DNA from 4 places in the Kocuria sp. GQ42 genome. Region 4 is predicted to be linked to each of the others. Evidence: riboswitches for the same ligand, from Rfam matches in the RefSeq annotation. Region 4 holds a riboswitch; each other region holds the start of a gene.
The links. Region 4 has a riboswitch for S-adenosylmethionine ahead of AC6CH6_RS12785 (acyl-CoA dehydrogenase family protein). Riboswitches for the same ligand answer to the same signal wherever they lie in the genome.
Positions count from the first base shown of each region.

Region 1 (2,188 bases), on a different contig from region 4:
TGGCTGTGCGTGGTGGACGCGGGGTGGATCACCAGGGAGCGCACGTCGCCGATGTTGGCGACGTTCGAGTGCAGGGTCAGGGCGTCCACGAAGGCGGCCCCGGCCTCCCGGCCGCCGTCGAGGACGAAGCCCAGGATCGACCCGGCGCCCCGGGGCGCGTACTTCTGCGCCCGCTCGTGCCACGGGGAGGACTCCAGCCCGGCCCAGGACACCGAGCGCACGTCCTCGCGGGCCTCGAGCCAGCGGGCCACCGTCCCGGCGTTGGCCACGTGCCGCTCCATCCGCAGGGACAGCGTCTCGATGCCCTGCTCGATGAGGAACGCGTTGAACGGGGAGATCGCCGAGCCGAGGTCGCGCAGCAGCTGCACCCTGGCCTTGAGGATGTAGGACAGGTTGACGCCGAAGGGCCCCTCGGCGCCCAGGGCCTCGGCGTAGACGAGACCGCCGTAGGACTCGTCCGGCTGGTTGAAGCCGGGGAAGCGATCCGGGTAGCGGCCGTAGTCGAAGGCCCCGGAGTCCACGATCACGCCGCCGATGGCGGTGCCGTGCCCGCCGAGGAACTTGGTGGCCGAGTGCACCACGACGTCCGCGCCCCAGCGCAGGGGCTGGATGAGGTAGGGGGTCGCCACGGTGTTGTCCACGATGAGCGGGACCTCGTGGTCGTGGGCGATCCCGGAGACCGTCTCGATGTCGAGGACGTCGTTGCGCGGGTTCGGGATCGTCTCGGCGAAGAAGGCCTTCGTGTTCGGCCGGACCGCCCGCCGCCACGCCTCGGGATCGTCGGGGTCGGAGACGAAGGTGGTCTCGATGCCGAGCTTGGGCAGCGTGAACTTGAAGAGGTTGTAGGTCCCGCCGTACAGGCTGGGGCTGGCCACGAGGTGGTCGCCCGCGCCGGCGACGTTGAGCACGGCGAACGTCGTCGCCGACTGCCCCGCGCTGAGCATGAGGGCACCCACGCCGCCCTCCAGGGCGGCGATCCGGTTCTCCACGACCTCCGTGGTCGGGTTGCCGATCCGCGTGTAGATCGGGCCGAGCTCGGCGAGCGCGAAGCGGTCGGCGGCGGCCTGGGCGTCGGGGAAGACGAAGGACGTGGTCTGGTGGATCGGCAGGGCGCGGGAGCCGGTGACCGGGTCGGGGCTCTGCCCCGCGTGGATCTGCCGGGTCTCGAAGGCCCAGCCCCCGGGGTTCTCGGGGGTGGGGCGCTCGGCCGCGGCCACGTCGGTGCGGGCGGCGGAGGCGTCGGTGCTGGAGGCGGGGAGATCGGACATGCCGTGGGACTCCTTGTGGATCTCAGGGGTCCCGTCCCGGCCGAGGCGGTGCGGCCGGGAACGGCCGGGCGCCGGGGACCCGCGCTTGCTCGCTCGCCGGTCGCGAGGAGCCTGGTCTTCACCCAGGGCACCCCACCGCGGTGGAGGGTTGCCGGCCAGCTAGCTGGGGCTTGGACGCTGGCGCTCATGACCTGGACAGCATTCTCCGGATCAGGGCCGCGCGGCGTCAAGCCGGGGCCGGGCGTGACGCTCCGGCAGGGGTGTCGCCCGCACGGTGCCCGGCGCGTCGCGGACCGATTTGGAGACGAAACTCACAGGGTGCCACGATGTGCCCATGAGAGTCGACCACGTGTCCTACGCCTGCCGCCCGGAGGGCCTGGAGGCCACCACCGAGCGCATCGCCGACCAGCTCGGGATCGAACCGGTCAAGGGCGGGGTGCACCCCCGCTTCGGCACCCGCAACATGATCCTGCCGCTCACGAACCACCAGTACGTGGAGGTCGTCGAGGTCCTCCAGCACCCGGCGGCGGAGAAGGCGCCCTTCGGGCAGGCCGTGCGCGCGCGGTCCGCCGCCGGCGGCGGCTGGCTGGGCTGGGTCGTGGAGGTCGAGGACCTCGCCCCCTTCGAGCAGCGCCTGGGGCGCCGCTCCGTGCCCGGCCACCGGGTGTTCCCGGACGGCCGGTGCCTGGAGTGGCACCAGATCGGTGTCAAGGGCCTGATCGCCGATCCGCAGCTGCCGTTCATGATCCACTTCGACTCCGCCCCGGAGATGCACCCGTCCCAGGCGCGGATCACGGACGTCGGGCTCGCGGGGATGGCCATCGCCGGAGCCCCGGAGCGGGTCACCGAGTGGCTGGGCGCCCCCGTCGAGACCGCGCTCGAGGACCTCGAGGTCGACTGGCGCTATCCGGACGGCACCC
Region 1 covers NZ_JCAXEN010000002.1:414,458-416,645, reverse strand. Annotated here, with positions in the region: gene AC6CH6_RS07340 (bifunctional o-acetylhomoserine/o-acetylserine sulfhydrylase) at 1-1,268, opposite strand, end outside; SAM riboswitch class IV at 1,345-1,460, opposite strand; gene AC6CH6_RS07335 (VOC family protein) at 1,603-2,188, shown strand, end outside.
Region 1: it holds a riboswitch for S-adenosylmethionine, as region 4 does, so the genes downstream of both, AC6CH6_RS07340 (bifunctional o-acetylhomoserine/o-acetylserine sulfhydrylase) here and AC6CH6_RS12785 (acyl-CoA dehydrogenase family protein) in region 4, are expected to answer to the same signal.

Region 2 (2,188 bases), 260 kb from region 4:
TCGGGGTCGGCGTGGGCGCGGAAGACGTCGGCCACGGGGTGGTCGAACTCGCGCTCGAAGTCGATGAAGGGCAGGCCGTCGGGGACGGTCAGGTGCAGTGCGTGTCCCATGGTTCAGTCCTGGGTGTGCTCGCCGCGGTCCGCGGCTCGGGTGTCGAGCACGGCGTCGAGGCGGCGGAACTGCTCCTCCCGGACCAGCCGGTACCGGTCGATCCACGCGGTGAGCGCCTCGAGCCGTGCGGGGTCCAGGTGGACGGGCCGGCGCTGGGCGTCACGGGTGCGCGTGACGAGCTGCGCCTGCTCGAGGACCTGGATGTGCTTCGAGACCGCCTGGAGGGAGATCGCGAAGGGTTCCGCCAGTTCGGTGACCGTGGCCGGTCCGCGGCTGAGCCGGGCGACGATGCGGCGGCGGACCGGGTCGGCCAGGGCCAGGAAGGCCCTGTCGAGCTCGTCGTCGCCGGGGTCCACGGTGTTTGTCAACTGATTCCTTGATCAACCTGTTGGTTGTCAAAGACTAGGCCGCCCGCCCGGGCCCGGCAAGACCCGAGACCGGATCGTGACGGACCCGGACCTGCGCTCCTCTCGGGCCTCACCGCCGGTGCGTCGTCGCGCGTCCGTGTTGCGTCCTGTGACGCCGCGGTCGTCACAGTCGGCGCACCGGCGTCTTCTGGGCGCCCGCACTTGGCAGCGCGGCGGGGCACCCGCTGGAATGGGTCCTGCATCTATCCAGAGCGGCCGAGAGACCTGGCTCGTCGACGCCGCAGCAACCATCCGCGCCCCCGCCACCGGGTGCGCGGAACGGTGCTCCCGCCAGGACCGATGGAGCTGTCGCAGCCTCCCGGGTCCACTCCGGGACGGCTGCTGCCCTCCCTCGGGGTGACCCTTGGAGGAAGAACGTGACACCACGCCCGACCGCCCGGCCGGCGCCGCCGTCCCTGTCCTACGAGCTCTATCCGCCGCGCAGCGCGGCGAGCGCCGACACGCTGCTGCGGACCATCGAGGAGCTCGAGCCCACCCGTCCCGACCACGTCTCGGTGACGTACAGCGGGGACGAGCAGCGCCGGGACAGCTCGCTCGCCCTGCTCGACCACCTCCTGGCGCGCACGAGCCTGCGGCCCCTGGCCCACCTGACGTGCGTCGGCAGCACCCGGGCCGAGCTGGAGCAGACCGTGGCCGCCCTGGTTCGCCGCGGCGTCCGGGGCGTCCTGGCCCTGCGCGGCGACCTCGACCCCGGTGCCGAGCCGGGCGAGCTGCGGCACGCCGGCGAGCTCGTGGAGCTCGTGCGCGAGGTCGAGCAGCGCCACACCGCGGCCCTGGCGGCCGGCCGGCTCGCCGTGGGCGTGGCCGCCTACCCGACCCGGCACCCGGAGTCGCCCTCGTTCCGGCACGACGTCGAGGTGCTGCTGGCCAAGCAGCGCTCCGGGGCGGACTTCGCGATCACGCAGGTCTACTTCCGCCCGCAGCGCTACGAGCGCCTGGTCGCGGCGGCGCGGGCGGCCGGGGTGACGATCCCGATCGTCCCGGGGATCATGCCGGTCACCGACCCGCGGCGGCTCCGGACGCTGTGCCGGCTGGCGGGCCTGGCGCCCCACCCGGGCCTGGCCGCCGCGCTGGAGGACGCGCCCGGTCCTGCCGAGCGGCACCGCGCCGGCGTGGCCTTCGCGGCGCGGCTGGCCCGCGCCGCCCTGGACGCCGGCGCCCCCGGGCTGCACCTCTACACCTTCAACGAGCACCGGGCCGCGCTCGACCTGCTGGAGCACGTGGACCTCCCGCGCGTCCCGCACGTGCCCGTCGCGCTCGACGACCTCCTGCTCCCCGCCTGAGCACGCACCGACCCACCGTTCCGCACGACCCCTCGACACCTCTTCAGGAGACCACCATGACCACTGTCCCGTTCCCCGCCGCCACCATCACCGGCTACCCCCGGATCGGCCGCCGCCGCGAGCTGAAGAAGGCCCTGGAGGCCTACTGGGCCGGGCGCTCGACCCGCGAGGAGCTGGAGTCGGCGGCCGCCGACCTGCAGCTGGCGACCCACCGCCGGCTCGTGGAGCTGGGCCTCGGCGCCCGGGACTCGTCCCTGCCCGCGGCGTTCCCCCTCTACGACCAGGTCCTGGACACCACCGTGGCCCTCGGGGCGGTGCCGACCCGCTTCGCCGACCTCGCCGACGCCGAGGGCCGGCTCGGCCTCG
Region 2 covers NZ_JCAXEN010000006.1:272,542-274,729, reverse strand. Annotated here, with positions in the region: gene AC6CH6_RS13995 (SRPBCC family protein) at 1-110, opposite strand, end outside; gene AC6CH6_RS13990 (ArsR/SmtB family transcription factor) at 114-467, opposite strand; SAM riboswitch class I at 719-825, shown strand; gene AC6CH6_RS13985 (methylenetetrahydrofolate reductase) at 896-1,822, shown strand; gene metE (5-methyltetrahydropteroyltriglutamate--homocysteine S-methyltransferase) at 1,879-2,188, shown strand, end outside.
Region 2: it holds a riboswitch for S-adenosylmethionine, as region 4 does, so the genes downstream of both, AC6CH6_RS13985 (methylenetetrahydrofolate reductase) here and AC6CH6_RS12785 (acyl-CoA dehydrogenase family protein) in region 4, are expected to answer to the same signal.

Region 3 (2,188 bases), on a different contig from region 4:
ACGAGCCCGGGGACACGTGGTAGGCGAGGTTGATGCCGTCCAGCCCGCCCTCGTCGATCCACCGCTCGAGCTCGTCGGCCACGGTCTGCGGGGACCCGACGATCGGCACGCCCATGCCGCCCATCGAGATGTGCTTGGCGACCTCCTTGATCGTCCACTTCTTGTGCGGGTCGGCCGTGGTGAAGGGGGTCAGGAAGGACTGGATCGAGTCGGTCTTGATGTACTCCAGGACGTCGTTCTCGTCGTAGCGGCCCAGGTCCAGCCCGGACCAGCCGCCCACGAGGCCCAGCGCGCCGTCGGTGTCCGCGTACCGCTCGTAGTCGCGGCGCTTCTGCTCGGCCTTCGCGTCGGTCTCGTCGACGATCACGTGCAGCATGGCGAAGATCTTGAGGTCGTCCCGGTTCCGGCCGCTGGCCTCCGCCTCGTCGCGCAGCTTGTCGGTGACCACCCGGGTCAGGTCCGGGCGGATGCCGCCCACGAACACCGCCTCCGCGTGGCGGCCGGCGAACGCCCGCCCGCGGGAGGAGGCCCCGGCCTGGAAGATCAGCGGCGTGCGCTGCGGGGACGGCTCGGTCAGCCCGATGCCGGGGACGTCGAAGTACTTGCCGTGGTGCTGGATGGGGTGCACGAGCGCCGGGTCGGCGAAGACGCCGTTGACCCGGTCGCGCCGGACCGCGCCGTCCTCCCAGGAGCCCTCCCAGAGCTTGTAGCAGACCTCCATGAACTCCTCGGCGATCTCGTAGCGCTCGTCGTGGGAGATCTGCTCCGTCAGCCCGTGGTTCTCGGCGGCCGACTTCAAGTAGGACGTCACCACGTTGAAGCCCATCCGGCCCTTCGTGAGGTGGTCGAGGGTCGCGAACTTCCGGGCGAGCGGGTACGGCTGCTCGTAGGTGATCGCGCTCGTCACGCCGAAGCCGAGGTGCTTCGTCACGGCCGCCATCGCGGAGATCTGCATGAAGGGGTCGTTGACCGGGATCTGGGTGGCGTCCCGGATCACCGGGGCCGCGGAGTTCTGGTAGACGTCGTAGTACCCGACGACGTCCGCGAGGAACAGCGCGTCGAAGAGCCCCTTCTCCAGGACCTGGGCGACGTCCGTCCAGTACTCGATGGTGTTGTACTCGTCCGCCCGGGAGCGGGGGTGCTTCCACAGACCGGGGGCCTGGTGGCCCACGCAGGTCATGTCGAAGGCGTTCAGGGCGATGCGCTTGCTCATGGGGTGTTCCTCCCGGGTCGATGCCGACCCGCGCCCGTGCGTCGTGGAGACCTGCCCGCGGGTCCGACGCACTGGTGGGCGCCGTACTTGCCGCGGAGCACGTGCACCGCGGCCCGATGTTCATCTGGGGCACCCCGCTACGGGAGAGGGTTGCCGCCCGACCAGCCAGAGCTTCGTGTCGGGACTCGTCATCGTCGTCGGGGGACAGCTTAGCGGGTGGCCCCTGACCGGGTGCAACCCCCGTGCGGTCCCGCCGCACGGGGACGGTCCCGGCCGGCAGCGGGACGGTGCCGATCCGGTACGGGCAGCTCCGCAGGGGCGCTCAGCCGGGTCGCTCCGCCGGGTCGTTCAGCCGGGCGGGGCGAGCGGCGGGGTCCGGCCCGGGTCCAGGGTCCAGCCCCGCCGGAGCAGGGACCGGAGCTCGATCAGGGGGCAGGTGTCCATGACCACATCGAGGCCGACCCGCTCCGCCCGGGCAGCGGCGTCCTCGTCGACGACGCCCAGCTGCAGCCACACCGCGGCGGCGCCCACGGCGATGGCCTGGTCCACCACCGCGCCGACGCGGCGGGAGTTCACGAAGCAGTCCACCACGTCGATCGGCCCCGGGACCTCGGCGAGCGTGCGGTGGCCGGGCTCGCCGTGCACCGGCTCGCCCTTCGGGTTGACCGGGACGATCGTCATGCCGAGGTCGTCCCGGATCCGCTTCGCCACCGAGTGCGCCGGACGGGCCGTGTTGCCGGTCAGCCCCACCACGGCCCACCGGCCGGGCCGGGTCATGAGGCGGTCGATGACGGCGGGGTCGTTGCGGCTCATGCCCCCAGCCTGGCACGGAACCCGTCCCCCCTCCTTCTTCCTCCGCGAAGTTGCACGTGTCGGCGACCTCGCGGGGGGGAAAGGAGGGTCAGGAGAAGAGCGGCAGGAGGTCCGCGTGCGCGCCCAGCTCCGCACGCTCCTGGGCGGTCAGCTCCGCCCGGC
Region 3 covers NZ_JCAXEN010000007.1:230,681-232,868, forward strand. Annotated here, with positions in the region: gene AC6CH6_RS15220 (LLM class flavin-dependent oxidoreductase) at 1-1,213, opposite strand, end outside; SAM riboswitch class IV at 1,292-1,406, opposite strand; gene AC6CH6_RS15225 (CoA-binding protein) at 1,562-2,026, opposite strand; gene AC6CH6_RS15230 (maleylpyruvate isomerase N-terminal domain-containing protein) at 2,115-2,188, opposite strand, start outside.
Region 3: it holds a riboswitch for S-adenosylmethionine, as region 4 does, so the genes downstream of both, AC6CH6_RS15220 (LLM class flavin-dependent oxidoreductase) here and AC6CH6_RS12785 (acyl-CoA dehydrogenase family protein) in region 4, are expected to answer to the same signal.

Region 4 (2,188 bases):
GTCCCTCCGGGCCGCCCGGGCGATGCCGGCCAGGACGGCCAGCAGCACGAGCTGGAAGAAGGCGGCCTCGTGGACGGCCTCCGCGCTGCCGGCGGTGCGGTCCAGCACGGCGTCGTCCGGGACGCTCACCCGGTCGAAGACCGCGGTGCCGGTGCCGGTGAGCTTCTGCCCGAAGCCGTCCCAGTCGTCCTCGAGCGTCACGCCCTCGGCGTCCGTGGCGACGACGGCGAAGCGGCGCCCGTCGCGGCCGTCCAGGGCGGCCGAGACACGGGTGTAGTCGCAGAAGACGGAACCGGTGGCGTAGAACTTCCGGCCGGTGAGCTCCCAACCCTCGGCGGTCCGGCTCAGCACGGTGTTCAGGGTGCCGAGCGCGTTGCCGCCCTTCTCCGTGGAGGCGTTGCCGACGGTGGCTCCGGCCAGCACCCGCGGGTACCAGACCTTCTGGAGCTCCCGGGGCAGGAAGCGCAGGGACTCCACGAAGCCGTGGTGGGAGCGGTAGAGGTGGGCGATGTTGGAGTCGGCCTCGGCCAGGTCGACCAGCAGCCGGGTGAAGACCTCGAGGCTGACCCCGGGGCCGCCGTGGGCCGCCGGGACGCGCAGGGCGCCGAACCCGGCCCGGTCCAGCCGGCCGACCTCCGCGTAGGGCAGCGAGCGCCGGAGGTCCCGGTCCAGGGCGCCGGCGGCGATCTCCGCGAACAGCGGCCGGAAGTGCTCCCGCAGCCCGGCGTAGTCCCCGGGCAGGCCGGCGGCGAGGTCGGTGCCGGCGCGGGGATGGGCGGTGGTCTCCTCGACCGTGCTCGGGGTCATGCGGTGGTCCTCTCGGTCGCACCGAGGATTGCCGGTCGGCCGGTCGCGCCGGGGGCGGGTCCGGTGGCGGCAGCGCAGGAGGCTGACGTCACGGACCGACTGCAGATCCGGGATCTCCATCGGTTCTGGCATGAGCACCCTGACCCCGGAGGAGGGCGGGTTGCTGCGGCGTCGTCGAGCCAGATCTCTCGGCCGCTCTGAATGGTGACGTCTGACATGGCACCAGACCACCGAGGTCCGGTGCCACCGGATGACGTCCGGACGTCATCGGAGGTCACGACGACGTCACAGACCGTCACCTCGGCCCGCCTGGTGTACAGGCCCGGCGCGGCACGCCCGCCACCCCGGACAGGAAAGAACAGGGCGGGGTCGCCGATCGGCTCAGTACACCGGCTGGTCCGGGTCCACCTGCGCCACCCAGGCGAGCACCCCGCCCTCCAGGTGGCGGACCCGCTCCTCCCGCCCGGCGTAGAAGGACCGCAGCGCGGCGAGCGCGGTCGCGGAGCGGGCGCCGGCCTTGCAGTGCAGCACGAGGTCCGCGCCGCGGGCTTCCGGGGGCAGGGCGTCCGCTCCGCGGTCCAGGATCTTCTGCAGCGGGACGGGCACGGCGCCGTCGATGGCCACGAGCTCCCGCTCCCAGTCCTCGCGCACGTCCACCAGGGCGAAGGACGCCTCCCCGCGCTCCCGGCGCTCGAGCAGCCGGGCCAGCTCGGCCGCCCCGACGGTCTCGGAGGGGTCCGCGCCGGGCAGCGCGCAGACCGCGGCGGGCTGGGCCACCGCGGTGACCGGGGCGGCGTCGGGGTCCGGGGTGAGACGCATCTCGCGCCAGGTCATCGCGAGCGCGTCGTGCAGCAGCACCCGCCCGAGCAGGGGCTCCCCGGTGCCGGTGACGAGCTTGACGGCCTCGGTGACCATGACCGCGCCGACGGTGGCGGGGAGCATGCCGAAGACCCCGCCTTCGGCGCAGCTGGGCACCTCGCCGTCCGGCGGGGCCTCGGGGTAGAGGTCCCGGTAGGTGGGCCCGTGCCCGGCCCAGAAGACGCTGACCTGCCCCTCGAAGCGCAGGATGGAGCCCCACACGCAGGGTGTGCCGGTCAGGGCTGCGGCGTCGCTGACCACGTAGCGGGTCGCGAAGTTGTCGGCGCCGTCCAGGACCAGGTCGTACCGGCCGATGATGTCCACGGCGTTGTCCGCGTCCAGCCGGACGGGGTGGGTGCGGACCTCCACCAGCGGGTTGAGCGCGGTGACGGCCTCGGCGGCGGAGACGGCCTTGGGGCGGCCGACGTCGGCGGTCGTGTGCACCACCTGTCGCTGCAGGTTGGAGAGCGCCACCACGTCGTCGTCGACGATCCCGAGGGTCCCGACCCCCGTCGCGGCGAGG
Region 4 covers NZ_JCAXEN010000006.1:16,707-18,894, reverse strand. Annotated here, with positions in the region: gene AC6CH6_RS12785 (acyl-CoA dehydrogenase family protein) at 1-807, opposite strand, end outside; SAM riboswitch class I at 921-1,015, opposite strand; gene moeB (molybdopterin-synthase adenylyltransferase MoeB) at 1,189-2,188, opposite strand, start outside.